3 regions of the Cryobacterium sp. TMT1-2-2 genome follow, and region 3 is predicted to be linked to each of the others. Evidence: predicted binding sites of a transcription regulator. Region 3 holds the regulator's gene; each other region holds the start of a gene.
The links. Region 3 encodes HrcA, which represses chaperone genes, less so after heat shock. Its sites were predicted from a motif close to TTNGCACTCGNNNNNNNCGAGTGCNAA; they were not measured.
Positions count from the first base shown of each region.

Region 1 (9,673 bases), on a different contig from region 3:
ACACCGCCCTGACCACCCTCGGATTCGACGAGGCACACCGCGTCTGCTCGATCGACGAGCTCTCCGGCGGCTGGCGCAACCGGGCGGCCCTGGCCAAGATCGTGCTCGAGGCGCCCGACGTGCTGCTTCTCGACGAGCCTACCAACTACCTCGACGTGGCCGGCGTGGAGTGGCTCGAAGCCTGGTTCAAGAGCTTCAAGGGTGCCGCCATCGTGGTCTCGCACGACCGCAAATTTCTGGACGCCGTCGTCACCCGCATCATCGAGGTCGAGAACTATCACCTGCACGAGTATCCAGGCAACTTCGGCGAGTACATTGTGCAGAAGCAGTTTCGGCTGAAGACCCTCGAGGCCCAGTTCGTGCACGAATCCGAGCTGCTCGCTTTTGAAGCCGAGGGAATCGCGGACCGGCGCGAAGCAGCCAAAGCCGAGAGCCGTCAGCTCGGCAACCAGCTCGCCCACATCAAGAAGTCGCGCACGCCGCGCCCGGTCGACCAGATCATCACTGAGATCTACGGCAACCTGCACGTCAAGGACGTGCTCTGCCGGGTCGACGGTCTCGCCAAGAGCTATGGCGACAAAGTGTTGTTCGAGAACCTCAGCTTCGAAGTGCGTCGCGGTAACCGCATCGTCGTGCTCGGCAGCAACGGCAGCGGCAAAACCACCCTGCTGCGCGTGCTCACCGGCGAAGAGACGGCCGACCGGGGTGACGTCGCCTGGGCCAGCGGCGCCGGCGTCGTCTCCTACAACCAGATTCTCGACGAACTCGACCCGAGCGACACGGTCAGTCACGCCGTGAATGCCATGCCCGGCAGCCTCGCGTTGACCGCAACGAAGAAGTCCGTCAACCGCTTTCTGACCATGTTCCAGTTCAGCGAGGCCGACCTCAAGCAGAAGATCGGTGCCCTCTCCGGCGGGCAGCGCGCGCGAGTAGCGATGGCCCAGTGCCTGCTCTCCGGAGCGTCGGTGTTGCTGCTTGACGAACCGACCAACCACCTCGACATGTCGAGCACCCAGGTGATGGAACGCGCGCTCGTGCACTTTCCCGGTGCCGTTGTGGTGGTCAGCCACGACCGGTTCTTCACGGACAAGATCGCCAACCGCCGCCTCGTTTTCGGCAGCGACGGAGCCGCTCCCGGCGAGATCGAGGTCCGCGCAGCCTGACCCGCGCTGTCTACACTTTCCGGGTCCGGGCCCGGAAACTGAGCCCACGATAGATCATGGGCCCGGTGTCCGAAGGTGGGCCCGGCGGCACTCAGCGCCCAGCACCTCGTAGTATTACCAGGTGACCCCGGCCCGCGCGCAGACCCGAACGGATTCCTCGGTCGCGCCAGCATCCGCTGTGCCGGTCTGGCTGGCCCTGGTTTTCTCGGTGCTGATCGGGGCGCTGTACGCGGTGCAATCGCGGGTGAACGGCGAACTCGGGCACCAGATCGGCGACGGATTCACCGCAGCCGTCATCTCCTTCGGCTCTGGCCTGGTCATTCTGAGCCTCGGCCTCGTCGTGTTTCGTAGCGGGCGCCGCGGCCTGCAACTGGTCGCCCGCGGTGTGAAAACGAAGCACCTCTCCTGGTGGCATCTGCTCGGCGGCCTGGCCGGCGCACTGTTCGTGCTGTCCCAGGGCCTCGTCGCCGCGCCGCTCGGCATCGCCCTGTTCACGGTGGCCGTCGTGGCCGGCCAGACCGTGAGCGGCGTGCTCATGGACCGTTTCGGCATCGGCCCCGGTGGGCGTCGAACCCTGCACGCGTCCAAAATCGTCGGTGCCGGGCTCGCCCTGGTGGCTGTCGCGTTCACGGTGAGCGGCGAACTGCACGGCAGCGGCGCGCTCTGGTTGCTCGCACTGCCGCTGATCGCTGGCATCGGGCAGGGCTGGCAGCAAGCTGTGAACGGTCAGGTGCGGGTCATCGCGCAAAGCGCCCTCACAGCGACCTTTCTGAATTTTCTCAGTGGCACCATTGCGCTCGTGCTCGCCGCGCTCGTGCACGGCCTGCTGGTCGGCTTCGCGCTCGACCTGCCGAGCAACCCGTGGCTCTATACCGGCGGACTGATCGGCTGCATCTTCATCGCCGGGGCCGCGCTCGTCGTGCGTACCACCGGCGTGCTCATGCTGGGACTCTGCATCGTCGCCGGGCAGCTGCTCTGCGCCCTCGCACTGGATCTGCTGGCGCCGTCGGCGGGGCATCCGCTTGGCCTGACGACCATTGCCGGCACGGCTCTCGCCCTGGTGGCCGTCGTTATCGCCGCGGTGCGCTGGCGCCGCCCCGACCACGCACGGGGCACGGCGCGAACACCGGGCCATTCTGACGAACCAAGCGAACGGCTGTGATGGTGAAACGAATTTTAGTGGTCGAACACGAGGCTAATGCTGGTGTGGGGCTGGTCGGGGAGCGAATCCTCGCGGCCGGCATCGACCTGGTTCGGGTCGGCCCGGATGCCGGGACACCGATCCCCGGTCGTGCCGACGGCTTCGATGGTGTCGTCGTACTCGGCGGAACGACCGGGCCGACGGACGACGAACGAGCAGCCTGGCTGCCCCGGGTTCGTGAACTCATCGCCGACTGTCTCCAGAGAGAGGTCCCGCTCCTCGGGATCTGCCTGGGAGCCCAGATGCTCGCCGTCGTAGCCGGTGGAACGGTCGGACGGGTGCGGCGCGGCGCCGAGATCGGTCTCAGCGGTCTCGAGCTGACCGACAGCGCCGCCGCGGATCCTCTGCTCCATGACCTGCCGTCGCCGCTCCGGGCGCTGCAGTGGCATTCGCTCGAAGTACACGACCTGCCGGCGAACTCCGTATCGCTATGCACCAGCGATCGCTGCCCCAACCAGGCTTTTCGTGTCGGCCCCGCGGCCTGGGGGCTGCAATTCCACCTGGAGGCTTCGGCGGCGACCGCCGAAGCATGGGCTGAAAGTGACAGCGACGATTTGCGTGCCGCCGGCTACCTGCCGGAACACGTCATCGACCCCATGCGCGAGAACGAAGACGACCTTCGGCGGGTCTGGTCAGAAGTCGCCGATCGATGGATAGGCCTGGTCTGACTCACAGAACCCCGAGAAACTCCTCGGGGTCGATCGACAGCCGCACGCCCGGCTTCGAATCCTCAGGAATGCCGCCGACATAGAGCCAGCCGAGCAGCTCCTCGTTGTCGCCGAGGCCGTGCAAGACCCGCACCGGGCCGGTGCGCACGAGTGGGCCGGTGCGCCACATCGCGCACCACCCCGCGTCATCGAGAAGCAGCGACAGCAGGTGCGCGACCCCCGCCGCCGCAGCATCCTGTTCCCAGTCGGTCACCTTAAAACTGGCCCGACGCGACGCGACGACCGCGATCAACAGGGGCGCCCGCAGCGGCTTAGCCGCCAGCTTGAGCGCATCACTACCCTCACAAGCGGATGCCGCCACAAACGACGCCCCCAACCGCTCGCGGGCGTCGCCGCGCAGCTCCAACAGCCGCCACGGACGCAGCGCGCCGTGATCGGCCACCCGCGCCGCCGCGGCAACGAGGGGCAGCAGCTCGGCTCGGGTCGGTGCCGAGGCGCTCACTTTTGAGTAGCTGCGCCGATGATTGACGGCCCGAAAGACAACCGAGGTGGCAGCATCTGTTGTCGACAGCACCGCTCTACTCAGCGGGCGTGAAGTTGAGCGAGATCGAGTTCATGCAGTACCGGTCGCCGGTCGGCGTGCCGAATCCGTCGGGAAAAACGTGTCCCAGGTGTGAGCCGCAGTTCGCGCAGCGCACCTCGGTGCGCACGCTGCCCAGGGAACGGTCTTCGAGCAATTCGACCGCTTCGGGCCGTACCGACTCGTAGAAGCTCGGCCAGCCGCAGCCGGAGTCAAACTTGGTGCCGCTCTTGAACAGCTCGGCGTTACACGCACCGCAGGTGTAGGTGCCGGAGCGCTCTTCGTCGAGCAGTTCGCCGGTTCCGGGGCGTTCGGTTCCGGCTTCACGCAAAACCTTGAACTTCTCCGGGCCCAGCTCGGAGCGCCACTCGTCGTTTGACTTCTTGATTGTGTAGTCCATGGTGGATGTCCCTTCGATCTGGCCGTCCGCACCCGGACAACCTCTACCCAGCCTAAACTCGTGCAGCGACACGCGCATTCCTGGCCGATAGATTTCGCAGCGTTTGCACGGCGACCTGTCGTTCGACTGGGCCGTTCCGGGCGTGCCGGAGGCAACATTCAGCCGCCCGCAAATAGGATGAGCCCGTCGGATAACCCGTCGAAACTGCCCCGGGGGAGAGATAGATCAATGATTGAGAGCACACCGGCCCCCACGCAGCGCACCACTCTGCCCGCCGGCAGCGCCCCGATTTCGACCCAGCTCAGCGAGCGCGACGAAGCCGTGCTCGCCTTTGAACGGCAATGGTGGCGGCACGTCGGCGCCAAAGAAGAGGCCATCCGCGCCACATTCGGCCTCTCGGCCGCCCGGTACTATCAGCTATTAGGGGCACTGGTCGATTCACCGTTGGCGCTGGCCTTCGACCCGATGCTTGTGAACCGACTGCAGCGGATGCGTTCCGCACGATCCGAGGCGCGCGCCAGTCGTTCGCTGCCCACCCACGACTAGTACCTGACCGCTTTCCGCCAGAACCGGGCCGTTACACATCGCTCGATTCCGGCCTGGCTGGCCAACCAAGGATTCAATCACCATGGCGCGAAAATTTGCGAAAGACCGTTTCGACACCCACACGCATGCCCTCGACCGGGTGGGTGCTCACCGTGCTCCCGGCAAGAAGGGCCGCGGCTGGATCGGGTTCTGGTGGGCGCTCGGCGTCACCGTGCTGTTGATCGCGGTTGGCGTGGTCGGAATCTTCGCGATCAACAATCGCCTCGACTTCTCCAATATCCCGGGGCTGTCCTCGGCCAGCTCGACCCCGATCCCCACTGAGACCGTCATTCCAACGGCTGAAGCCACCGTCGACCCGGCGCTGACCGTGAATGTGCTGAACGGCTCCGCGGCGAACGGTGTCGCAGCATCCGTCAGCGACACGCTCACCGCCGCCGGCTGGGTGGTCAGTGGCACCGGCAACGCGAGCACAGACACCGAACCGACCACCGTCATCTACTACGCCGATGCCAGCCTGGAAGGCGCCGCCCGCGGCATCGCAGCCTCACTGCCCGGCTCGACGATCGTCGTTTCGTCCAATTTTGTTGACACAGGTGCCAGCCTGACCGTCGTCGTCGGCAACGACTACGTCATTCCTGCGGGCTGATCGTAACTCGAAACTGCCGACGTACTGGGCATTACCTGATTCGTCAAGCCCCTTTTCTTCTGCGGCCACTTCAGTATTATCTGGTTTTGGTCAAACATTTTGTTCGGGCAATACCCGCCCGGATCAAGAACGCTCGCCCAAGGTAACTTGCACCAGTAGGTAACTTGCAACAGAAGACTTGCTCTCGGGGATTTGCTGCTCGTTCAAAATGAACGCAGTCTCTGCGGCAGGGCCCGGAACAGCCAATGGGCCGTGCCGTCGAATTTGAGCAAGGAGTAACACATGGCGAACGGAACCGTTAAATGGTTCAACGCTGAAAAGGGTTTCGGCTTCATCACTGTCGATGGGGGAGGGCAGGACGTGTTCGTTCACTACTCCGCCATTGACATGAGCGGGTACAAAGTGCTCGAAGAAGGCCAGCAGGTCGTCTTTGAGGTCGGTGCCGGAGCGAAAGGCCCCCAGGCTGAATCGGTTCGACCGGCCTGACCCACCCCCTAAACGGGGTCTGTCCCCCACCTAACGCCGCCCGCTGCAACGGGCGGCGTTAGTGTTTACCGGTGACCAAGAAAAAGACAGCCCGCACCATTCGACCGCTGAAGACCGCGGGTCTGCTCGCTCTGATCGTTCCAGCATTGCTGCTGAGCGGATGCACCGGCAGTAGCGCGACGCCGACCGAGACGCAGACGGCCGAAGCGTGGACGTCGAACTATGTCGCCCCCGCCGCTACGGAAATCGCCCCGCTCAGCGGCCTGACCGTTGCGGTCGGGTCGTCGGCACATCCCTCCCTCGCGGCCAAGATCGACAACCACGTGGCCGCCCGCCCGCAGGTCGTGATCGACCGTACCGACCTGATGTTCGAAGAGCTGGTCGAGGGTGGCATCACCCGATACGTCGCCGTGTGGCAGTCCAGCATTCCCGACCAGGTCGGCCCGGTGCGCTCGATCCGCCCGATGGACCCCGACATCATTGCGCCGTTCGGCGGCCTCGTAGCGTTTTCGGGCGGGCAGCAACGATTCGTCGACGCGATGAACGCGACCGGTCAAATCAGTGCCATCTTCGACTACGACACGACCGGGCTATTTTCTCGTTCCAAGGCTACAGCGGCCCCGCACAACGTTATCCTCGCGGCTTCCGAATTCGTCAACCGAAACGCGACCGTCGCACCGCCCACCCAGCAGTATGCCTATGCGCCCGCGCTCGCCGGGGCATCCGCTGTCGTGGACGGCACCCCGATCTCGGTGATCAACACCCGATTCTCCAACTCCAGTGCCCGCAGCTGGACCTGGAACGCCGAAGCCGCCGCATACCTGCGCGCGCAGGACGGCGCGCCCGATCTGACTCCGGAAGGCGCGCAACTGAAGGCAACGAACGTCGTCGTGGTGCGGGTGAACGTGACCGTCGACCAGAGCATCCCCAAGACCGAGCTGATCGCGTCGGGGGAAGCGTCGATCTCCAGCGGCGGAAAGACCATCGCGGCCACCTGGAGCAAGGACTCCCAGAGCAAGCCGATCCGCCTCGTCGATGCCAATGGAGTGACAATTCGGCTGGCACCGGGCAATACCTGGTTTCAGCTCGTACCCAACGGCACCGGCTCGGTCGACCTCGTTCCCTGAGGGTCTGCAGATAGCCCGGCGTCACCCCCGATGCTCGCTTGCACTCTCGACCCCAGAGTGCCAGAATCGTTTTAGCACTCTCGTCATCTGAGTGCTAACCCCATCATCGTTTGGAACGTCCGGGAGGGACGAGTTACACATATGGCAAAAATCATTGCATTCAATGAAGAGGCCCGTCGTGGGCTTGAGCGCGGCCTGAACATTCTGGCCGACACCGTCAAGGTCACCCTCGGCCCGCGCGGACGCAACGTCGTTCTGGAGAAGAAGTGGGGCGCCCCCACGATCACCAACGACGGCGTGTCCATCGCCAAGGAGATCGAGCTCGACGACCCGTACGAGAAGATCGGTGCGGAGCTCGTCAAAGAGGTCGCCAAGAAGACGGATGACGTAGCCGGCGACGGCACGACCACCGCAACCGTTCTCGCCCAGGCCCTGGTTCGCGAAGGCCTGCGCAACGTCGCTGCCGGCGCCGACCCGATCAGCCTGAAGCGCGGCATCGAGAAGGCTACGGCCGCTGTCATCGCCGAGCTCGTCGCCAGCGCCAAGGAAATCGAAACCAAGGAAGAGATCGCCGCAACCGCGTCCATCTCCGCCGGAGACACCGAAATCGGCGCGATCATCGCCGAGGCCATCGACAAGGTCGGCAAGGAAGGTGTTGTCACCGTCGAGGAGTCGAACACCTTCGGCACCGAGCTCGAGCTCACCGAGGGCATGCGCTTCGACAAGGGCTTCCTGTCGGCGTACTTCGTCACCGACCCCGACCGTCAGGAAGCGGTCTTCGAAGACCCCTACATCCTGATCGTCAACTCCAAGGTCTCCAACATCAAGGACCTGCTCCCCATCGTGGACAAGGTCATCCAGACCGGCAAGCAGCTCCTCATCATTGCGGAAGACGTCGACGGTGAGGCCCTGGCCACGCTCGTTGTGAACAAGATCCGTGGCATCTTCAAGTCCGTCGCCGTCAAGGCTCCGGGCTTCGGCGACCGTCGCAAGGCTCAGCTGCAGGACATCGCCATCCTCACCGGTGGACAGGTCATCTCGGAAGAGGTCGGCCTCAAGCTTGAGAACGTCACCCTCGACCTGCTTGGTAGCGCCCGCAAGGTCGTCATCACCAAGGACGAGACCACGATCGTTGAGGGTGCCGGCGACGTCGAAGCCATCGCCGGTCGCGTCTCGCAGATCCGTGCCGAGATCGAGAACACCGACAGCGACTACGACCGCGAGAAGCTCCAGGAGCGCCTCGCCAAGCTTGCTGGCGGCGTTGCTGTCATCAAGGCTGGAGCCGCAACGGAGGTTGAGCTCAAGGAGCGCAAGCACCGCATCGAAGATGCGGTGCGTAACGCCAAGGCTGCCGTTGAAGAGGGTATCGTTGCCGGTGGTGGCGTTGCACTGATTCAGGCCGGCAAGACCGCATTCGAGGGCAAGGCAATCCTTGACCTCGTTGGTGACGAGGCGACCGGCGCGAACATCGTGCGCGTTGCCATTGACGCCCCGCTCAAGCAGATCGCACTCAACGCCGGCATGGAGCCGGGAGTTGTCGCCGACAAGGTGCGCAACCTGCCCGTCGGATGGGGCCTCAACGCCGCCACCGGCGAGTACGTCGACATGATCGCTGCCGGAATCAATGACCCGGTGAAGGTCACCCGCTCCGCGCTGCTGAACGCATCGTCGATCGCCGGACTGTTCCTCACCACCGAGGCCGTCGTCGCCGACAAGCCCGAGAAGAACTCGGCTCCGGCCGGCGACCCCTCGGGTGGCATGGACTTCTAAGTCCCGCCAGCGGTACACGAAAGTGGGCGTCTTCTTCGGGAGGCGCCCATTTTTTGTGCGTTCCGCGTCGAGCCATGAGTTCGGTCCACCCGACAGAGTCATCCTTGCGAGGTAGCGCGTAGCGACTCTGGACGGACGACCGCGCGGTAGTGACCCAGCAGGCTGGAGATATGAAAATGATCCAGCTCCTCCCCGTTCTCGTCGCCGCAGCGGAACTGGGCCTGCTGCGCGCGCTCGGGTTCACAGCGCGTCAGATCCGTCGAATGATTCTCATCGAGAGCGCGCAACTCAGCGCCGCGGCGGTGGTCGTCGGCCTTGTGCTCGGTACGTTCTACGGCTGGGCCGGGGCGCAGTCGCTCATCGGCGGTATCCAGGGCTCACCGGGCATCGTGGTGCCGACGGTGCCGCTCGTGCTGCTCGCGGTTATCGTTGTCGCGGCGGTTGCCCTCACCGCGGTGGCGTCGCTGGCGCCCTCCCGCCGGGCGACCCGCATCACCCCGGTCGCGGCCCTCGCGACCGAGTAGGCGTAGCTGGCCGAGCAGGTGTGGCGCCACCCGAAGGGTCGCCGGCCGGAGCAGAGTTCTTCTCGGGCTTGTCGGCAACGACGGCCTCGGTGGCATGGACTTCTGAGTCCAGCTATTACGACAGAAAGTGGGCGTCTCCTTCGGGAGGCGCCCACTTTTCCGTCCCGCGTTCCGCAGGCGGCCAGACCCGCGCGGCGGGCTGTAACTCAGTGGATGCTGCGGCTCGCCTTCACGAGTTCGGCGCACCGCTCGCCGATCATCATGGTGGTGATGTTCGGGTTGACGGTGACGAGCTCGGGCATCACCGAGGCGTCGGCGACGCGCAGGCCCGTGACGCCCTTAACCCGCAGCTCCGGGTCGAGCGGCGAGAACGCATCGTCGACCGCGCCCATACGCACGGTTCCGGCCGGGTGGTAGACCGTGTTGTGGGTTTTCTCGATGTAGTCGGTGATCTGGGCATCCGTTTGTACGTCGACGCCCGGGTACAGTTCGACGCCAGCCCAATCGGCCATGGCCGGCTGGGCGACGATCTCGCGCGCCTTGCGAATACCGGCGACCATGA
Region 1 is NZ_SOGS01000024.1:172,220-181,892, reverse strand. Features, by position in the region: gene E3T35_RS14790 (ABC-F family ATP-binding cassette domain-containing protein) at 1-1,163, shown strand, start outside; gene E3T35_RS14785 (DMT family transporter) at 1,285-2,325, shown strand; gene E3T35_RS14780 (type 1 glutamine amidotransferase) at 2,325-3,032, shown strand; gene E3T35_RS14775 (nitroreductase family protein) at 3,034-3,606, opposite strand; gene msrB (peptide-methionine (R)-S-oxide reductase MsrB) at 3,611-4,012, opposite strand; gene E3T35_RS14765 (DUF3263 domain-containing protein) at 4,241-4,558, shown strand; gene E3T35_RS14760 (LytR C-terminal domain-containing protein) at 4,641-5,204, shown strand; gene E3T35_RS14755 (cold-shock protein) at 5,487-5,690, shown strand; gene E3T35_RS14750 (DUF3048 domain-containing protein) at 5,762-6,817, shown strand; gene groL (chaperonin GroEL) at 6,959-8,587, shown strand; gene E3T35_RS14740 (FtsX-like permease family protein) at 8,758-9,111, shown strand; gene E3T35_RS14735 (GMC family oxidoreductase) at 9,318-9,673, opposite strand, start outside.
Region 1: a site for HrcA is predicted at 6,889-6,915, ahead of groL (chaperonin GroEL). Genes of this name have one in related genera too.

Region 2 (9,673 bases), on a different contig from region 3:
GGAGCTTACGGTTATCGCCGGGAACTGCGCTCGCAGTGGCGGCCCGTGGCCTGGATGGCGGTGTTCTCGGCCGTGGGCGGTGTGATCGGCGGGTTGCTGCTGCTGGTCCTGCCCGAGGAGGCCTTCTCGGCGGTCGTTCCGTTCCTGCTGCTGCTCGCCGCGCTGCTCTCCGCGATCCAGCCCCGCGTGGCCCGTTACGTGCGGCGCAAGTCTCCCGAAGGCACCACGACCGACACTCGGCCGATCACGTTTGGCCTCGTGCTCGGCATTCTCGGCACGGGGGTCTATGGGGGATACTTCGGCGCAGCGCAAGGAGTGGTGCTGTTGGCACTGCTGGGTATTCTGTGGTCCACCGACATGCACCGGGCCAACGGTGCCAAGAATGTGCTGGCCGGCATGGCCAACCTCGTCTCTGCAATTATTTTCATCTCCAGCGGCACGGTCGACTGGGTGATCGCTGTGCTGATCGGCGTTGGTTCCGCCTTCGGTGGCTGGCTCGGTGCCCGCATCGGGCGAAGGCTCTCGGCTCCGGTGTTGCGTGCGATCCTGGTGATCGTTGCCCTGACAGCCGCCGTCGTGCTCTTTCTGACCTGATCGCGGCCCCAGGAAAGCCAGCCGCGCGAAGCGCTGGCCTATGAAAGCCAGCCGCGCGAAGCGCTGGCCCATGAAAGCTAGGCTGAACGGGTGCTACTTGCCATCGACACGTCCGCCGGCACGAGCGTCGCCGTCGTCGACCTTGCCCGCGGAGTCATCGCCGAACGCGGTGAAGCCGACACGATGCGTCACGCCGAAATCGTCGGCCCGTTCATTCTGGAATGCCTGCAGGAAGCGCATGTCGCCCCGGCTGACCTCTCCGGCGTCGTCGGCGGCATGGGTCCAGGCCCGTTCACCGGCCTGCGAGTCGGTATCGCCTCGGCCCGCGTCTTCGCCCTCGGGGCTGGCACTCCGCTCGTACCGGTGATCAGCCACGACGCCATCGCCTACGGCCACTACCGCCGCGGCCACTCCGGCCCGCTCGTCGTCGTCACCGACGCTCGCCGCCGCGAAATCTACTGGAGCGCCTATTCCCAAGCGGATGCCGTTGGTCTGCCCGTGCGCGTCGGCCAGCCCGGCCTTGCCAAACCGGCCGACCTCGACGACGAGGGCTGGCTGCACGCCGGGTGGCCGCGCCTGGACGCCGCCACTGTGTCGGCCGGTGAACTCGGTCTGGTCGCTGAGTTGAGCTACGCCCACGGACGCCCGTTCGCGGCCAATGAGCCGCTCTACCTGCGCTCGCCCGACGTCACCCTCTCGAACGGTCCGAAGCGAGTCAGCCGATGACCTGGCAGCTGCGCCGCGCGCACGAGGCCGATCTTGAAGCCATCATGCACCTCGAGACGACCACTTTCGTCCATGACGCCTGGTCGCCGACCATGATGGCGCGCGACCTCGGCGACCCCGCCTGCTTCTACCTCGTGGCGTTTCCGCCCGACGACCCCAGCACGGTCGAGGGCTACGCCGGCCTGCTCGCCCCGCGGGGAGCCGTCGAGGGCGACATTCAGACCATCGCGGTCGCCGAATCCGCACGCGGACGCGGCCTTGGCCGCACACTCATGCAGGCGCTCATCAATGAGGCCCGGAAGCGCGGCGCCCGGCTGATCTTTCTCGAGGTGCGGGCCGATAATCCCGGTGCCCAGCGCCTGTACGAACGCCTCGGATTCATCGAGGTTGGCGTGCGCCGCGGCTACTACCAGCCGGACAACGTAGATGCCATCGTCATGCGTCTCAATATTCCAGAATTGGAATCTATGCTTGTGGAGACCTCGTGATGACCATAAACCGCGCTGATCCGCTCGTGCTCGGCATTGAAACGTCCTGCGACGAAACCGGCATCGGCATCGTGCGCGGAACCACCCTGCTCTCCAACACCATTGCGAGCTCAATGGACGAGCATGCCCGTTACGGCGGTGTCGTGCCCGAGATCGCGGCCAGGGCGCACCTTGACGAGCTCGTGCCGGCCATCAACGCGGCCGTTGCCGAGGCGGGCATCCGTTTGAGTGATCTGGACGCCATCGCGGTCACCTGTGGGCCCGGACTCTCCGGCGCGCTTATGGTCGGCGTCGGCGCAGCCAAGGCACTTGCCGTGGCGCTCGACAAACCGATCTACGCGGTCAACCACCTGGTCGGCCACGTCGGTGCCGACCTGCTGCAGGGAGAGCTTCGGCACGGCGACACCAAAACCGGCGACACCAACACCGGCGACACCGCTCCGCTCGAGTACCCGACGATCGCCCTGCTGGTCTCCGGGGGCCACACCTCGCTGCTGCTCGTGCGCGACCTGGTCAGCGACGTCGAGCTGCTCGGCGAGACCATCGACGATGCCGCCGGCGAGGCCTTCGATAAGGTCGCCCGGCTGCTCTCCTTGCCCTACCCCGGCGGGCCGCAGATCGACCGGGTCGCGCTCGGCGGCAACCCGAAGGCCATTCGGTTTCCACGCGGACTCAGCCAGCCCAAGGACATGGCCGTGCACCGTTACGACTTCTCCTTCTCCGGCCTGAAAACCTCGGTCGCTCGCTTCGTCGAACAGCGCCAGGACGCTGGCGAACCCGTGCCGATCGGCGATGTCGCGGCCAGTTTTCGGGAGGCGGTCGTCGATATTCTGCTCACCAAGGCCCTCGCCGCCTGCGCCGACTACGGCGTACCGCGGCTGCTGCTCGGCGGCGGCGTCATCGCCAACAAGCGTCTGCGCGAGGTCGCCACCCAGAGAACGGATGCTGCCGGCATCGTTCTGCGCATCCCGCCCCTCTCCCTGTGCACCGACAACGGTGCCATGATCGCAGCCCTCGGTGCGCAGCTCATCATGGCCGGGCATGAGCCCTCAACGCTGCAATTCGGCGCTGATTCCACCCTGCCGGTCGGCCAGATTCAGGTCTGATCTGCCACAGAATTCGCCCACGCGCGGGCACACGGGATATTCTGGCTCTGCGACCCCGAACATTCCGCACGAAGGAGACCGCAGATGTCTGATCCCACCCAGCCCCCCGTCGATCCGACCAGCAGCGAACCGACCAGCAGCGGCCCGGCGAGCAGCGACCCGACGGGTTCGACTCCGGCCGACTCCAGCCTGCCGCCGGCCTACCCGGCCGCTCCGAGCTACCCGGCACCCGGCGCTCCGGCCGCTTCCGGATCTGGCCAGGCTCCCGCCTACGGGCAGCCCGCCGCGTATGGCCAGCAGCCGGCCTACGGCCAGAACCCCTACGGCCAGCAGAACCCGCAGGACAAGTACAATGTTCTTTCGATCATCTCGCTCGTCACCTCGATCCTCCTCATCTCAGTGGTCGGCATCATCACCGGCCACATCGCCCTGAGCCAGATCAAGAAGACCGGCGAAAAGGGACACGGGCTCGCCCTCTGGGGAACCATCCTCGGCTACGTCGGCCTTCTCGGCGGCGCTATCTTCGCCGCTTTCACGATCATTCTGCTACTCGCGGCGGCCTCCACCGGCACGAGCTACAACAACTAGCCACGCAGACGGCCCCGTCGGGGCCACGCGGCACGTTTCGATCGACAGGGGCCACCCCCCACAAGCTGACCGTATGCGCGGCCAGAGGACAGCCATGACTACACCCCATCCGCACGACGAGACTTCGGCGCAGCTGCAATATACGCGCCCTCCCGCGCCACCCGGCAGCCAGTTGGACTGGGCCTCGACGGTCACCGCTCCCACCGAGTTCGTGCCGTACAGCTACACCGAGGCCGAGGTGCAGCGCATCACCGGCCGCCGTCGGCTCGCGGTCTCCTCCGTCGTCTGTGGCCTTCTCGGTCTCGCACTCGGCGTGGTCGGGGTGTTTGGTCTACCGATCGCTCTCATTGCGATCACCCTCGCGCTGATCGCGCGCACCACCGAGAATCGGGCGCGCACGCTCTGGCGGAGTGGCCTCGTGAGCGGTCTCGTCGGGGTTCTGCTGGCGGCCGGCTGGATCGTCTACATCAGCCAGATCGTGCTGCCGCTGCTGTAATCCGCTACCGCACGCGCTCCACGAGCAGCGCCACGCGATGCCCGGCCGCCCTGGTCAGAATCAACGTTGCGGCTTCCGGTCCCTTCAGCTTCAGCCGGGTGCGCAGTGTCGCCGGATCAACGTCGACGCCGCGCTTCTTGATCGCGAGGGTGCCGATACGCCGTTCCAGCAGCGCCAGCCGCAGCTTCTTCTCATCGAAGGGGAGCGTTTCGAGCACCCGAAAAGCGCTCGCGAACGGCGTCGGCGTGAGCGTGTCGTTGGTCAGGTAGGCGATGCCCTCACTCAGCATGCGGGCATCCAGTGAACGGGCCAGATCGCCGATCAGGCGTGCCCGAATCACCGCGCCGTCCGGTTCGTAGACGTAGTTTCCGAGGCTGCCAGGTTCGACGTCTGCACTGTCGTCTGGAGCCGTTAGTTCGTGCCTGCCGTCTGCCGTCAGGAGCAGGGCCGACCGACGGATTCCGGGGCGCGCGAGGGCGCCGAACCACAGCCCCATCTCCACCAGCTGGCCGTCCACCGACACCCACTGTGCTTCGGCGTCGACCGGAATCTGGTCGCGGTCGTGGCCGGGCCCGAGCTTCATGCCGAGCGGCAGCTTCGTCGCGAGCAGATAGGCGAAGTCAAGCGAGGGGGAGTAATCCTCGGAGCGGGTCAGTCGCGTCGTGTTGCTGTGCCCGCTCGTGCGGCGGGCCGGGTCCAGCCAGACCGCGTCGAAATCTTCGAGGTCGACCGTCTCGGCATCGGCCTGCAGCGCCGAGGCGTTCGGAAACGGCGCGAGGTTGAAGCTTGCTACGGTCGCCGTGACCTCGTCGGCATCAACGGCCACGACCGACAGATCCAGCGCGGCGAGGGCCATGGCGTCGCCGCCGATACCGCAGCCGAGGTCGGCGACCCGCGGCGTGCGGCCGAGCGCAGCGCCGAGACCATTGAATCGGCCCGCGTGCAGGGCGGCGACACGCAGCCGGGTGGCCTGTTCCAGGCCGGCCTCTGTGAAGAGCATCCGCTCGGCGAATTCACCGAACTTGAGGGCGGCTTTTGCCCGCAGCCGCGATTGGCTGAGCACGGCCGACACGAGTCCGGGCGCGTGCCCGGCCTTGCGCAGATCGCTCACGAGCTTCAGCACGTCGCCGTGGGTGTCGTAGGGCGGCAGCGAGTCCAGCAGCCGCAAACTCGCGGGGGAAAGCAGCTCAACGAGTTCGGTTCGATCCATGCTGCAACGCTACCAAAATGACCCCCATCTGGCACTCACGTTGCGTGAGTGCCAGAACCCCCCTAAACTTCACTTGGCACTCTCGCTGTGAGTCTGCTAACCCAAATCTTAGAAAGAGGTCAACCGTGTCGGTCTCCATCAAGCCGCTCGAGGATCGCATCGTCATCAAGCAGGTCGATGCCGAGCAGACCACCGCATCAGGTCTGGTCATTCCTGACACCGCGAAGGAAAAGCCCCAGGAGGGCGAAGTTGTTGCAGTCGGCCCCGGCCGCATTGACGACAACGGCAACCGCATCCCCCTCGACATCGCCGTCGGCGACAAGGTGATTTACTCCAAGTACGGCGGAACCGAGGTCAAGTTCGGTGGCGATGACCTTCTGGTTCTCTCCGCTCGCGACGTGCTCGCCGTGGTCGTACGCTAACACCAAGCAGTCGGTCGTTCTAGACTGAAAACTCCCGGATAGCCCCGCTATCCGGGAGTTTTCTGCTTTCTTCACCTCTGCCGAGTCAAGGACCCTCATGTCGGATGCCGTAAGCCCAGTCGCGACGACCGGTACCGCCGCCGGCACGCATCGCTCCGGACTCATCTTCGGCGGCCTCTCCTACGCCCTCTGGGGTGTGCTGCCGCTCTACTTTCTGCTGCTCGCACCGTCGGGTGCCTTTGAGATCGTGGCCTGGCGGGTGCTGTTCTCCCTGGTCTTCTGCGTACTGATCATCACGGTGACCCGCACCTGGACGGTTCTCGGGCGGGCCCTCAGGCAGCGGCGCCTGGTATTGACCATGGGCCTGGCCGGGGTCTTCATCTTCATCAACTGGCAGACCTACGTGATTGCCGCGACCACCGGTCACGTGGTCGAAGCGGCCCTCGGCTACTTCATCAACCCGATCGTCACCGTGCTGCTCGGCGTCTTCGTGCTGCGGGAACACCTGCGCCGCCTACAGTGGGTGGCCATCACCATCAGCTTTCTCGCCGTGGTCGTGCTCGCCGTCGGGTACGGCTCACTGCCGTGGATCTCGCTCATCCTCGCTTTCTCCTTCGGACTCTACGGTCTGATCAAGAAGCGAGTGGGCCCGAGCGTCGATGCCGTCACCGGCCTCACCTTGGAGACCGCCTGGCTCGCACCGGTCGCCGTCATCCAACTGGTCGTGGTCTCCGGCATTTCCGGGCTCACCTTCGGCACGGTGTCGCCCTGGCATACAGCTGGCCTGCTCGCGGCCGGCATCATCACCGCGGTACCACTGCTGCTGTTCGCTGCCGCCGCGCGGCGCCTGCCGTTGACCGTGCTCGGGCTCATTCAGTTCGTGGCCCCGGTGCTGCAGTTTCTGGTGGGCGTGTTCATCCTGAACGAGGCGATGCCCCCCGAACGCTGGCTCGGTTTCGGGCTGGTCTGGGTTGCCCTGATCATTTTGACGGTCGACATGGTGGCCTCCGGCCGCACTCCCCGCCGCAGTACCCTCGAACCCGCCTAGCTTGCCCGGCCTGGTCCGGCCCCGGCCAGCCGATACGCTGAACCAACAGCACGCGCCAGCCCAGCCTACGCAGCACCGATTCAGCCCAGCACCAGAGGATCCACATGCCCCGTCGCCCCATGATCGCCGCCGTTCTGCTGCTTGCCCTGGCACTGACCGGCTGCACCGGTGCGCCGGCCGCCAGGCCGAGCCCGACCCCAACACTCGTCGCCAGCACGGCGCCCACCGGCGACGGCACGCTTCTCATCGGCACGCTGTTTCCCATGACCGGCGCCAATGCCGCGAGCGGTGCCGCTCAGGTAGCCGGCACCGAACTCGCCGTGCGTGACATTCTCGCCGACCAGACAACGCCCACCCAGCCCGTGCAGCTCATCCACCGCAACGTGGCCGGCGACCTTGCCGCCGCCTACGCCGACCTCGCGACGCGCGGCGTCGATCTGGTGCTGTGGGACGCGACGACGGCATTGCCAGCGGATGCTGAAGGACTGATTGGCAGCGCGGCCATCGTTGCCCTGATCGACTTTGCCAATGGTGGAACCCCGCTCGCCGCCACGGACGAGTTCACCGCGCGACTCAAGACCGCCGATCCGACGCTGACGGCCACCGCTGGCGGTGCAGAGGCCTACGACGGAGTGATCACGGCCGCCCTGGCCGCCGTCATCACCGGCGACGATGGCGGTTCCTCGCTCGAGGCTGGCTGGCCCCAGGTGATTTCCGGAAGCGCCGTGTGCGCTTCCTGGGGGGAATGTGTGTTCGCCATGACGGAGAAACAAATCATTGATTATCAGGGGATTACCGGCCGTCGTTCGTAACGATTTGGTCGCATTACAAAGTTCTCCCATCAGGGGGTATGTTTCTGGGCCCTTGATTGCCTACTCTGACACCACGGCAGTCAACCGGCTGACCAGTCTTACCCCTCTTTATAAATCAAGGAGCAACATGAGCGTTTTCGCGAAGGCCTCGGCTTCCCGCTCAGTTCGTACCCTCGTTACCGGTGTCGCCCTCATCGGCGTGAGCGCCCTTTTGCTCACCGGCTGCAGCAACGGTGCTGCGACCACACCCACCGACGCGGCCACAACCACAGCGGCATCCGACTTCAAGCCGGTGGCTTCCGGAGCGCGCGACCTGTCCCTGAAGATCGGCACTATTCTTCCGCAGAGTGGTGGACTGGCCTTCCTCGGCCCGCCCGAAGAAGCCGGAGTGAAGCTCGCCGTGCAGGACGTCAACGCGGCCGGTCTCGGTATCAAGGTTGAAGCGATTTATCGCGACTCTGGCGACACGACGACCGACACCGCGACGACTTCGGTCACCGACCTGCTCTCGCAGAACGTGACAGCCATCGTCGGAGCGGCCTCATCTGGCGTCTCCAAGACCGTGATCGACCAGATCACCGGTGCTGGCGTTGTGCAGTTTTCCCCGGCCAACACCTCTGACGCGTTCACGACCTATGCCGACCAGGGTCTGTATTGGCGTACCGCACCCTCCGACGTGCTCCAGGGTGAAGTGCTCGGCACCCAGATCGCTGACGACGGCAACGCCACCCTTGGCCTGATCGTGCTCAACGACGCCTACGGGACCGGACTCGCCAAGTACGTTGGCGACGCGTTCACCAAGTCTGGCGGCAAGGTCGTCGCAACCGCACTGTTCAACGAGGGCGACCCGTCGTTCTCCGCGCAGATCGCCGAAGTCACCGCTGCGGCCCCCGACGCGATCGCTCTGATCACGTTCGACCAGGCCAAGGTCATCATTCCGGACCTCGTGGCCACCGGCTTCCCGGGAAAGCAGTTGTACTTCGTTGACGGCAATCTTTCCGACTACAGCGCAACCTTCGCTCCCGGTCTCGTCGAGGGCGCCAAGGGCACGCTGCCAGGCCTCGACACGGCATCGCTCGGCGACTTCACCGACCGCCTGCTGACGGTCGACCCGACGCTGACCGACTACAGCTACGCAGCCGAGTCTTATGACGCCGTCGTCCTGATCGCCTTGGCCGCCTATGCGGGCAACGACGTTTCGGGTACCTCGATCGCGAGCTACCTGCGTCAGGTCTCCGGCGGCACCGGCGACGGCACCAAGGCCACCGATTTCAAGTCCGCTGCTGCGGATCTGAAGGCCGGCAAGCAGGTCAACTATGACGGCTTCTCTGGTCCGATCACGTTCGATGAGAACGGCGACCCGACCGGCGCGACCATCGGCATCTACCAGTTCGGTGCCGACAACAAGTACAAGCGCATCAACTAGCTCCACCGCTCCCGCTCTACTGAGCGATCTGAAGGGCCCCGGCTTCGGCCGGGGCCCTTCTGCGTATACGTGAGCCGATCCTGAAGCGCGAGCCGTGGCATCCGTTCGCCGGCACACACACAGAAGCGGCGCCCGAGGTGATCTCGGACGCCGCTGGAGGCTCGTACAGGGGGTGAGAGCGCTAATCCTGCCCGAGGGTGCCGAGGTACAGGCCGATCACCTTGGGGTCGTTCAAAAGCTCACGTCCGGTGCCGGTGTAGGCATCGCGACCCTGATCGAGCACGTAGCCGCGGTCGCAGATTTGCAGGCAGCGGCGTGCGTTCTGCTCGACCATGATCGTGGTCACACCAGCCTTGTTGATCTCTTTGACGCGCAGGAACGCTTCGTCCTGGCGCACGGGGGAGAGGCCGGCGCTCGGCTCGTCCAGCAGCAGCACGTGTGGACCCATCATGAGCGCGCGGCTCATGGCGACCATCTGTCGTTCGCCGCCCGACAGCGAACCGGCGCGCTGCGACATCCGTTTACTGAGCTCCGGGAAGATCTCGGTGACGAACTCGAGCCGCTCGATCAGACCCTTGGGCTTCTGAAAGATGCCCATCTCGAGGTTCTCGCGAATGGTCAAGGTCGGAAAGACGTTGTTGTTCTGCGGCACGAAGCCGACGCCCTGGGCGACGAGCTTGTTGGCCTTGAGATTGGTGATGTTGTTGCCGCGCAGGAGGATCTCGCCGTCGCGCACTTTCACCAAGCCGAATATGGC
Region 2 is NZ_SOGS01000016.1:355,090-364,762, reverse strand. Features, by position in the region: gene E3T35_RS11580 (sulfite exporter TauE/SafE family protein) at 1-594, shown strand, start outside; gene tsaB (tRNA (adenosine(37)-N6)-threonylcarbamoyltransferase complex dimerization subunit type 1 TsaB) at 685-1,320, shown strand; gene rimI (ribosomal protein S18-alanine N-acetyltransferase) at 1,317-1,808, shown strand; gene tsaD (tRNA (adenosine(37)-N6)-threonylcarbamoyltransferase complex transferase subunit TsaD) at 1,808-2,914, shown strand; gene E3T35_RS11560 (DUF4190 domain-containing protein) at 2,999-3,502, shown strand; gene E3T35_RS11555 (hypothetical protein) at 3,597-3,998, shown strand; gene E3T35_RS11550 (class I SAM-dependent methyltransferase) at 4,003-5,208, opposite strand; gene groES (co-chaperone GroES) at 5,334-5,630, shown strand; gene rarD (EamA family transporter RarD) at 5,728-6,678, shown strand; gene E3T35_RS11535 (ABC transporter substrate-binding protein) at 6,783-7,490, shown strand; gene E3T35_RS11530 (ABC transporter substrate-binding protein) at 7,618-8,916, shown strand; gene E3T35_RS11525 (ABC transporter ATP-binding protein) at 9,098-9,673, opposite strand, start outside.
Region 2: a site for HrcA is predicted at 5,237-5,263, ahead of groES (co-chaperone GroES). Genes of this name have one in related genera too.

Region 3 (9,673 bases):
GCCGATCGATTTAGCCCGAATACTCTTGTTGCGCGCCGTGAGGATGGGGGCACCGAGCTGGGCGGAGGGGCTCACAGAGCTGTCGGCGGCAAGCATCCGTGCCGAGGTGGCGACCTCGGTTTCGCCGAGGTCGTGGCCGGCGCGAAGGGCACGTTGCAGTTCCTCGATCAGGCGGCGCACGGCTTCCACATCATCGGCTGAGCCGCTCAGGGTGACGTCGTTGCCGCGCACGTGCACGTCAACGTTGGGGTACTCGGCCTCGATCGTGCTCAGGAAGCGGTCTTCAGGGCCGAGCAGGCGCACCATGGCGACGCCATCGACGGTGAAACGCAATTCAGAGTGTGCCAAGCGAGTCCTCCCCGAGATGGTCGGTCAGTTCCGGGCTGCCCATGACGTGAGCGTGCACGTGGAAGACGGTCTGGCCGGCGGCCGCTCCGGTGTTGAAGACGAGACGGAACTGCCCGTTGGTGCGCTCCGCGGCGATCTGCTCGGCCACGGCCACGAGTTCAGCGAGCAGGACCGAGTTTCCGGCGGCGAGCTCGACCACGTTCTGGTACTGCGGGTCTTTGGTGGTGACGACGACGTGCACCGGTGCTTTCGGGGCGATGTCGAGGAACGCGATGATGTGCTCGGTCTCGGCGACAATCGTCGCCGGAATCTCACGCGCGATGATGCGGCTGAAAATGGACGGCGGGGAACCGGAAGAAGACATGCCTCTATCTTAAGCGGCGCTACCAGCGGCCGAGCGTCGCGTTGAGGATGGCGAGAGCGGCTGGTCCGGCGGTCGACGTGCGCAGCACGGTGTCGCCAAGGCGCACCTGGGTGGCGCCGGCCTGCTCCAGCAGGAGTAGTTCGGCCGGGGAAATTCCGCCCTCGGGGCCGACGACGAGCAGAATGTCGCGGTCGTCGGTGGGCGGGGCGACCTTGGTGAGGCGACCGGTCGCGGTCGGGTCGAGAAGCAGCATCCGTGTCGTGACGGCCAGCAGGGCCAGCTGTTTGGTGCTGGCGAGCGGCGCGACGCCCGGCAGCCAGGCGCGAATCGACTGTTTGCTGGCCTCGCGCACGATCGTGCTCCAACGGTCGTGGCCCTTGGCGACTTTGGCGCCCTCCCACTTGGTGATGGAGCGCGCGGCGGCCCAGGGAATGACGCCGTCGACGCCGAGTTCGGTGGCGGCCTGAATGGCCAGTTCGTCACGGTCGCCCTTGGCCAGGGCCTGCACCAAGCGGATGCGCGGCGTCGCCGCCGCCGTCTCGCTCGCCTCGTCGACGCGCAGGGTCAACACCGCGGCGTCCGCCGTCAGCACCGTTCCCTCGAGCAGCAACCCGGCCCCATTACCCAGGCGGAGCCGGTCCCCTGGACGAACCCGGCTGACCGTGACCGCGTGCCGTGCTTCGGCGCCGTCGACAGAAACGACCTGCCCCGGGCGACACTGCGCCGCCCGGAGCGTTTCCTGCAGGTAGAAATGTGCCACGTTAGCCGAGGAACCGGTCGCGCAGCTTGGCGAACAAACCCTGCTGGTACTGGCTCAGGGTGGGTGCGGGGGCTGAATACCGGGCGGCGAACTGTTCGATCAGGTCGCGTTCCTTGTGGTCGAGCTTGGTCGGCGTGAGTACGTGGATGCCGATCTTGAGGTCGCCACGACCGCTGCCGCGCAGCTTGGTGATGCCGCGGTCCTTGATAGTGAGCACCTCTGAGCTTTGCGAACCGGGGCGAATCTCCACCTCGATGTCACCGTCGAGGGCCTTCACGGTGACGCTCGTGCCGAGAATGGCACTGGTCATTGGCACGTCGAGCGAGCACATCAGGTCGTCGCCATCACGGCTGAACACGTCGTGGTGGCGCACCTTCATCTCGAGGTAGAGGTCGCCGTTCGGGCCGGCCGCCGGGCCGGCCTCACCGCTCCCGGGCATCTGCAGGCGCAGGCCGGTGTCAACGCCGGCCGGGATGTCGACCGGAACCGTGCGGCGGGCGCGCACGCGGCCCTGGCCGGAACAGGTCATGCACGGCGTGGCGATGATGGTGCCGTAGCCGCGGCAGGATCCGCACGGGCTCGACGTCATGACGTTACCGAGCAGGGAGCGCACTGCGCGCTGGATGCTCCCGGTGCCGTGGCAGATATCACAGGTGATCGGTGACGTGCCGGGCGCGCAGCACGAGCCCTTGCAGGTGTCGCAGACGATCGCGGTGTCGACCTCGAGGTCGCGGTGCGTGCCGAAGATGACCTCGTCGAGGTCGAGCTCGACCCGAATGAGGGCATCCTGGCCGCGTTCGCGGCGGGAGCGCGGGCCGCGGCTGCTGCCGCCTCCCCCCCCGAAGAAGGTCTCAAAGATGTCACCGAAGTTGCCGAAGTTCTGCCCGTCGAAGCCGCCGTTCTGGCCGCCGCCCTGGTCGTACTTCTGGCGCTGTTTCGCGTCACTCAGCACGTCGTAGGCGTGCGTGATGCTCTTGAACCGTTCCGACGCCTCGGCGCCGGGGTTCACGTCTGGGTGCAGTTCGCGGGCCAGGCGACGGTACGCCTTCTTGATTTGATCGGTGGTCGCGTCGCGGTCAACGCCCAGCGCTTCGTAGTGGTCAGCCAAAGGTGGCTCTCCTTGAGTTGTGATGGTTGTTCGAAATGATGAAGAGGCCGCCGGGCGGCCCGAGCTCTAGGTCTCGCCGAGCAGGCGAGACAGGTAACGGGCGACGGCGCGCACCGCCGCCATGTTGTTGGAATAGTCCATGCGAGTCGGCCCGAGCACGCCCAGACGGGCCAGGTTGCCGTTGGCCGTATAGCCGCTGGTCAGCACGCTCGCCTCCGGTAGCCCGAAGGCCGCGTTCTCGCGGCCGATACTCACCGACACGCCGTGCTGGTCGGTCTCCATCTCGCCGAACAGGCGCAACAGCACCACCTGCTCTTCGATGGCCTCGAGCACCGGGTAGATGCTGCCCGAGAAGTCCTCTTCGGTGCGAACGAGGTTGGCCGCACCGGCCATGACGAGCTTGTCCTGCCGGTTGGAACCGACTTGGTCCGCGAGGGTGCTCGTGATGAGGTCGACGATCGGCTGCAACGCTGGTGACCCCGGCCAGACGCTGGCGGCGAGGGCAGCGGATGCCTCGGCCATGCCGAGCCCGACCACGGCAACATTGAGACGGGCACGCACCTCGCCGAGTGTCTGCTCGTCGAGCGCGCGCGGCAGATCGATCACGCGCTGTTCGACGCCACCGGAATCGGTGATCAGTACCGACAGGATGCGGGTTTCGGTCAGCGGTACGAACTCGATGTGGCGAACCTTGGCGCGCGACAGAGAGGGGTATTGCACGAGCGCAACCTGGTGGGTCAGCTGCGAGAGCAGCCGCACACTGCGCACGAGCACCTCGTCGAGGTCGGCGGAGTGGCCGAGGAACGTTTCGATGGCCTGACGCTGTGCCGGGGTGAGTGGACGCAGATCAGCGAGGTGGTCGACGAAAACGCGATACCCCTTGTCGGTGGGTATACGACCGGAGGAAGTGTGCGGTGCCGCGATGAGCTCTTCTTCTTCGAGCAGGGCCATATCGTTGCGAATGGTGGCGGCGGAGACGCCGAAGGAGTGCCGGTCCACGATGGATTTGGAGCCGACGGGTTCACGGGAGGCAACGTAGTCCTGCACGATCACGCGCAGAACATCGAGGCCACGGTCGGAAACCATTGCACCCGCCTTCCTGATTCTTGAGGTAGAGCTTCGGCCCAACGGATGCCGCTCGCCTCGCGCGCCCTGGGCACCATGGAACGCAGGTTTGCCGGCACGCCGTTGGCACTCGCATCCACTGACTGCCAATCCTATCGCGACCGGCCGGGTTCCGGCTGAGTACACCCATTGCCAGTACCCCGAAATGAGCGTTTAATTACCGCTATACGCTCCCACCTCTTTGAGCGAAAGGCACGATCATGAGCGATCCACAGGCACAACCTCCCGGTGATTCCAACTACCGTGAGCCCAACGTCGGCCAGCCGCAATATGGCCAACCGCCGAACAGCCAGCCCGGTGCAAGTCCCTATTCCACGCCGGTCGTGGCGGCCCCGCTCTCGGAGGCCGACGATCGCCAGTGGGCTTCGCTGGCACACCTCGGCGGCATCCTGAGTTTTCTTCCGTCCCTGATCATTTGGCTGGTCTTCAAAGACCGAGGGCGCTTCACCAACACCGAGGCGAAGGAGGCGCTGAACTTTCAGATCACCCTGCTGATCGCCTATGTCGCGATCACCGTGGTGTCGACGTTCCTCGCCCTGGTCACGTTCGGCATTGGCGGGCTGCTCGCGGGCCTGGGCTGGATCGTCTGGCTGGCCGGGGTCATCTTCTCGATCATGGGATTTGTACAGGCCAAGGACGGAAAGAACTACCGGTACCCGTTCGCGCTGCGCCTGATCAAGTAGCGCCTCCTGGCTCCGACCGACGGCGGGGCGATTAGTCTGGAGGTCACTGGCACCGCCGTGCCAGTGACCGGCCGTACAGCGAGAGGCCCTCATGTCTGAGCAGAATCCGTACCAGTCCACCCCCGCCACCCCGATGAGCCCCGCGGACGAGAAGTTGTGGGCGACGCTGATCCACGTCGGTGGGATTATCTTCAGCGCGGCAGCCCTGGGTTTCGTACCGGCCCTCATCGGCTACCTCATGCTGCGCGATCGCGGACCGTTCATCCGCGCGCACACCGCGACCGCCCTGAACTTTCAGATCTCCCTCTTGATTTACGTGGCGGTACTCGTTCCGATCACGATTGTCACGATCGGCATCGGCGGCATTCTCTACATACCGCTCGCGATCGTGGCCGTCGTGTTCATGATTCTGGCGGCGCTGGCCGCGAACCGCGGACAGGGTTACACCTACCCACTCACGATCAAGTTCGTCAGCTAAGCCCCGCTTTGGTCGCTCAGCTCTAGTCGCTCAGCCGCCGCACCACGGCGTCGGCCAGCAGCCGTCCGCGCAGGGTCAGTTCGATGGTCCCGGCGAGGGCCGCTTTCGCGTTGATGAGTTCGTCGGCGATAAGGCTGGCCACCTCGATCCGGCCCGCAGCAGACAGCGACGCCACCGAAATTCCGGTGCGGATGCGGCTCTGCAACAGGATGCGTTCGAGCTCGCGGGTGGGCGCGTCGAGCGTCTCGCGGCCGGCGGCCGGGGACAGGCCGCCGAGCATCCGTTCGGAATAGGCGGCCGGATGCTTCACGTTCCACCAGCGCACCCCGCCGACGTGGCTGTGTGCGCCGGGGCCGACGCCCCACCAGTCCTGGCCGGTCCAGTAGGCGAGGTTGTGGCGGGAGCGGTGCGCGTCGCTCGTGGCCCAGTTGCTGACCTCGTACCAGTCGTACCCGGCGGCGGCGAGAAGCTCGTCGGCCAGTTCGTAGAAGTCGGCCTGCTGGTCGTCGTCGGTCGGCGCGATCTCGCCGCGGCGAATCTGCCGAGCCAGCTTGGTGCCGTCTTCGACGATGAGCGAATACGCGCTCAGGTGGTCTGGGTGCAGGCTGAGCGCCTGCTCGAGGCTGGCGCGCCAGTCGGCCAGCGACTCCCCCGGCGTGCCGTAGATGAGGTCAAGGCTCACATCGAGCCCGGCGGCCCGGGCCCACTCGACCACGAGCGGAACCCTCTCGGGATCGTGGGTGCGCTCGAGCGTCGCGAGCACGTGCGGCACAGCCGACTGCATGCCGAAGGACACCCTGGTGAATCCGGCATCGGCGAGGGCACCGAGGTAGGCGGCGTCGACCGAGTCGGGGTTGGCCTCGGTGGTGACTTCGGCCCCGGCGGCCAGGCCCCACTGGTCGCGCACTGCACTGAGCATCTTCGCGAGGTCGGTCACCGGCAGCAGCGTTGGCGTACCTCCGCCGAAGAACACGGTGGCGACGGAGCGTTTGGGAACGCCCGATGCGGTCAGGATGCGCCCGGCCGCTTCGACCTCGAGCACGGCCTGGCTGGCGTAGTCGCTCTGCTTGACGCCGCGCAGTTCGGTCGCGGTGTAGGTGTTGAAGTCGCAGTAGCCGCAGCGCACCCGGCAGAACGGCACGTGCAAGTACACGCCGAAATCGCGCACGAAGGCGTCAACGGCCGCCGACGCGGGAAGGAGGCCATCGTCGGGTGCGGGATCGCCGACGGGGTGGGGTCCGGCCATGGGTGGTGCTCCAGTACGTTCTATTTGATGGCGCCAACGGGGTGCAACGCCCGCAGGTAGAGCCGGGTGAATTTGGCCTGCTGAAAACGCAGCACCGGCCAGGCCAGCCGGTAATACCAGGTGCTGGCCCGCGAGAACGAGCGAATAGTCAGCCAGACCGAGTCGTCCTCCCGGAGCTCGACGATGAAGGATTCCTCGCCGCTTTCCGGGTGACCGGCCATGGTGCCGTAGGCGAACCCGATGCGGGCCGCCTCGTCGATCACGTAGACAACGCGGACCCGCGCGGTGACGCGGAACAGCCACACCTTCATTTTCAGCGTCGCCGTCATGCCGTTGGCGATGTACGGGGTGCCGTCATCGGCAAAGGTCGCTTCGTTGACCGGATGCTGCTGGCCGACCGCCGGGGCGCCGTCGGGCCCAAAGGTCACCGGCGTGTACTGCACGCCGGTGCCGTTTTCGAGGTCGGTCACCTCCATGCCGCTGCCCCGCTGGATTCCCCAGGTCATCAGCAACTTGGTCGCGGCCTCGAACCGATCCTGGGAGCTGCCGAGCTTCACGCTCTGCTCCATCGGACGGTAGCCGCGCGGCGGATAGCTCATCAGGTCGGGCGCGAGCGTGCCGCCGATGGCAGCGTAGCTGACGGCGGCGTCGGTGAAGGTGGTTCTGCGCATCCGCTCTACTTCTTATCTTTGGTCTCGATATCGCCGCTCAGAGCGGCGATGAAGGCTTCCTGGGGAACTTCGACCCGGCCGACCATTTTCATGCGCTTCTTGCCCTCTTTCTGCTTCTCCAGCAGCTTGCGCTTGCGCGAGATATCACCGCCGTAGCACTTGGCGAGCACGTCCTTGCGCATCGCCGAGATGCTTTCACGGGCGATGATGTGGGCACCGATCGCGGCCTGGATGGGCACCTCGAACTGCTGGCGCGGAATAAGCTTGCGCAGGCGACCGGTCATGAGCGCCCCGTAGGCGTAGGCCTTGTCGCGGTGCACGATAGCACTGAAGGCGTCGACCTGCTCGCCCTGCAACAGAATATCGACCTTCACCAGGTCGGCTTCCTGCTCGCCGGAGGGCTCATAGTCGAGCGAGGCGTAGCCGGCGGTGCGGCCCTTGAGCATGTCGAAGAAGTCGAACACGATCTCACCGAGCGGCATCGAGTAGCGAATCTCGACCCGGTCTTCGCCGAGGTATTCCATGCCGAGCAGGGTGCCGCGGCGACTCTGACACAGTTCCATGATGACGCCGACGTAGTCTTTCGGCGCGAGAATGGCCGCCTTCACCATGGGTTCGAGCACCTTGGCGATCTTACCGGTGGGGTATTCGCTCGGGTTGGTCACCGTGATGGTGCGCTTGTCGTCGGTGGTGACCTCGTAGGGCACGCTCGGCGCGGTCGTGATGAGGTCGATGTTGAATTCGCGTTCGAGACGCTCGGTGATGATTTCCAGGTGCAGCAGTCCGAGAAACCCGCAGCGAAAACCGAAACCGAGCGCAACGGATGTCTCCGGCTCGTACCCGAGACTGGCGTCAGACAGCTTGAGCTTGTCGAGGGCCTCGCGCAACGCCGGGTAGTCACTGCCGTCGATCGGGTACAGGCCGGAGAACACCATGGGCTGGGGTTCGTCGTAGCCGGGCAGGGCGTCGGTGGCGGGGCGCACGGCGGTCGTGATGGTGTCGCCGACCTTGGACTGGCGCACGTCTTTCACGCCGGTGATCAGGTAGCCGACCTCGCCGACGCGCAGGCCCTTGCTCTCCACCGGTTCCGGCGAGATTACGCCGATCTCGAGGATCTCGTGGGTCGCCTTGGTCGACATCATCTGAATTTTTTCGTGGGCCTTCAGGTGCCCGTCGATCATGCGCACGTAGGTGACGACGCCGCGGTAGCTGTCGTAGACCGAGTCGAAGATCATGGCGCGGGCGGCGGCATCCGGGTTGCCTTTCGGCGCCGGAATCATGGTGGTGGCGAGGTCGAGCAGTTCCTCGACGCCGGCGCCGGTCTTACCGGAGACGCGCAGCACGTCTTCCGGGCGCCCGCCGATGAGGCTCGCGAGTTCGCGGGCGTACTTTTCGGGGTCGGCGGCCGGCAGGTCGATCTTGTTGAGCACGGGAATGATCGTGAGGTCGTTCTCGAGGGCGAGGTAAAGGTTGGCGAGGGTTTGGGCTTCGATGCCCTGGGCCGCGTCAACCAGCAGAATGGCGCCCTCGCAGGCGGCGAGACTGCGGGAGACCTCGTAGGTGAAGTCGACGTGACCGGGGGTGTCGATCATGTTCAGCGCGTAGGTGACGCCGTCCAGCTCCCACGGCATGCGCACGGCCTGGCTCTTGATGGTGATGCCGCGTTCACGCTCGATATCCATGCGGTCCAGGTACTGGGCCCGCATGGAACGCTCGTCGACGACGCCGGTGATCTGCAGCATGCGGTCGGCGAGCGTCGACTTGCCATGGTCGATGTGGGCGATGATGCAGAAGTTGCGGATGAACTCGGGGGCCGTGGCGGCCGGTTCCAGCGCGTGAAGGGCTCTCGGTGACATAGTTCGTCCATTGTCCCATGCTCGGAGCGGTTGTACCGTCTCTGCGCTCGGTCACCGATCGGAGATCTACCGGAACGACTGACACCGGCCCGTTCGTCCACCCGGCCGTCACCGACCGCAAGCTGATGCTCGCCGGGGCGCGGGCCACCTGCTCGGCCCGCGCCCCGGCATCCGTTCTGCTGGTCAGGCCTGGGCCGTGTCGCTGCCCGGGGTCTGCCATTGTCCATCCCGGAAGATGACCGCCGACGGGCGACTCTCGACGGCGCCGTAGAGGGCCGCCGGACACTGCCGCGCCCAGCCGATGGCGGCATCGAGTGACTTCGCGTAGGCGTCAAAGGCCTTGCGACCCCATTCCATGGCCGCTTCGTCAACCTGGGCGTCGCCGGCTTCCTGGCTCAGGACGAGCAATGAGCACTGCAGGGTGATTTCCCTTCTGATCATTTGATAGTGACACCGACATGACGATCGAGACAGGCCGGAATCGACACTCCTGCTCAAGAAAAATTAGGCGCGATTGGCTCGCTCGACGACCTGGCCGAAGCCGTCGCTGTAGCGGTAGACCGGGGTGCCGTCGATGAGCACGAGTTCGGCGCGCGAACCGAGGTCGAGCGGGTCGCCCGACCAGATCACGACGTCGGCGTCGAGGCCGACGCTGAGGGAGCCGACCCGGCTGTCGAGCCCGAGGATGACGGCCGGGTTGACGGTGAGAGCCTCGAGCGCGGTCTGCACCGGCAGTCCCTCCTTCACAGCGAGGGACGCCTGGTGCACGAGAAAGTTCACCGGAACGACGGGGTGGTCGGTCGTGATGGCGACGAGCACGCCGGCGGCGGCGAGCACGGCGAGGTTGCCGATCGCCCTGTCGCGGAGTTCCACCTTGGTACGCGCGGTGAGCATGGGTCCGAAGATGACCGGAATCTTCTTCTCGGCCAGCACGTCGGCGATCTTGTGGCCCTCGGTGCCGTGATTGATCACGAGGCGGTAGCCGAATTCTTCGGCCAAACGGATGGCCGTGGCAATGTCGTCGTGGCGGTGCA
Region 3 is NZ_SOGS01000007.1:237,483-247,155, reverse strand. Features, by position in the region: gene E3T35_RS06405 (PhoH family protein) at 1-306, opposite strand, end outside; gene E3T35_RS06400 (HIT domain-containing protein) at 335-712, opposite strand; gene E3T35_RS06395 (16S rRNA (uracil(1498)-N(3))-methyltransferase) at 732-1,472, opposite strand; gene dnaJ (molecular chaperone DnaJ) at 1,474-2,580, opposite strand; gene hrcA (heat-inducible transcriptional repressor HrcA) at 2,647-3,666, opposite strand; gene E3T35_RS06380 (DUF4870 domain-containing protein) at 3,906-4,388, shown strand; gene E3T35_RS06375 (DUF4870 domain-containing protein) at 4,480-4,866, shown strand; gene hemW (radical SAM family heme chaperone HemW) at 4,889-6,112, opposite strand; gene E3T35_RS06365 (DUF1990 family protein) at 6,133-6,783, opposite strand; gene lepA (translation elongation factor 4) at 6,789-8,639, opposite strand; gene E3T35_RS06355 (hypothetical protein) at 8,823-9,080, opposite strand; gene E3T35_RS06350 (amidohydrolase) at 9,144-9,673, opposite strand, start outside.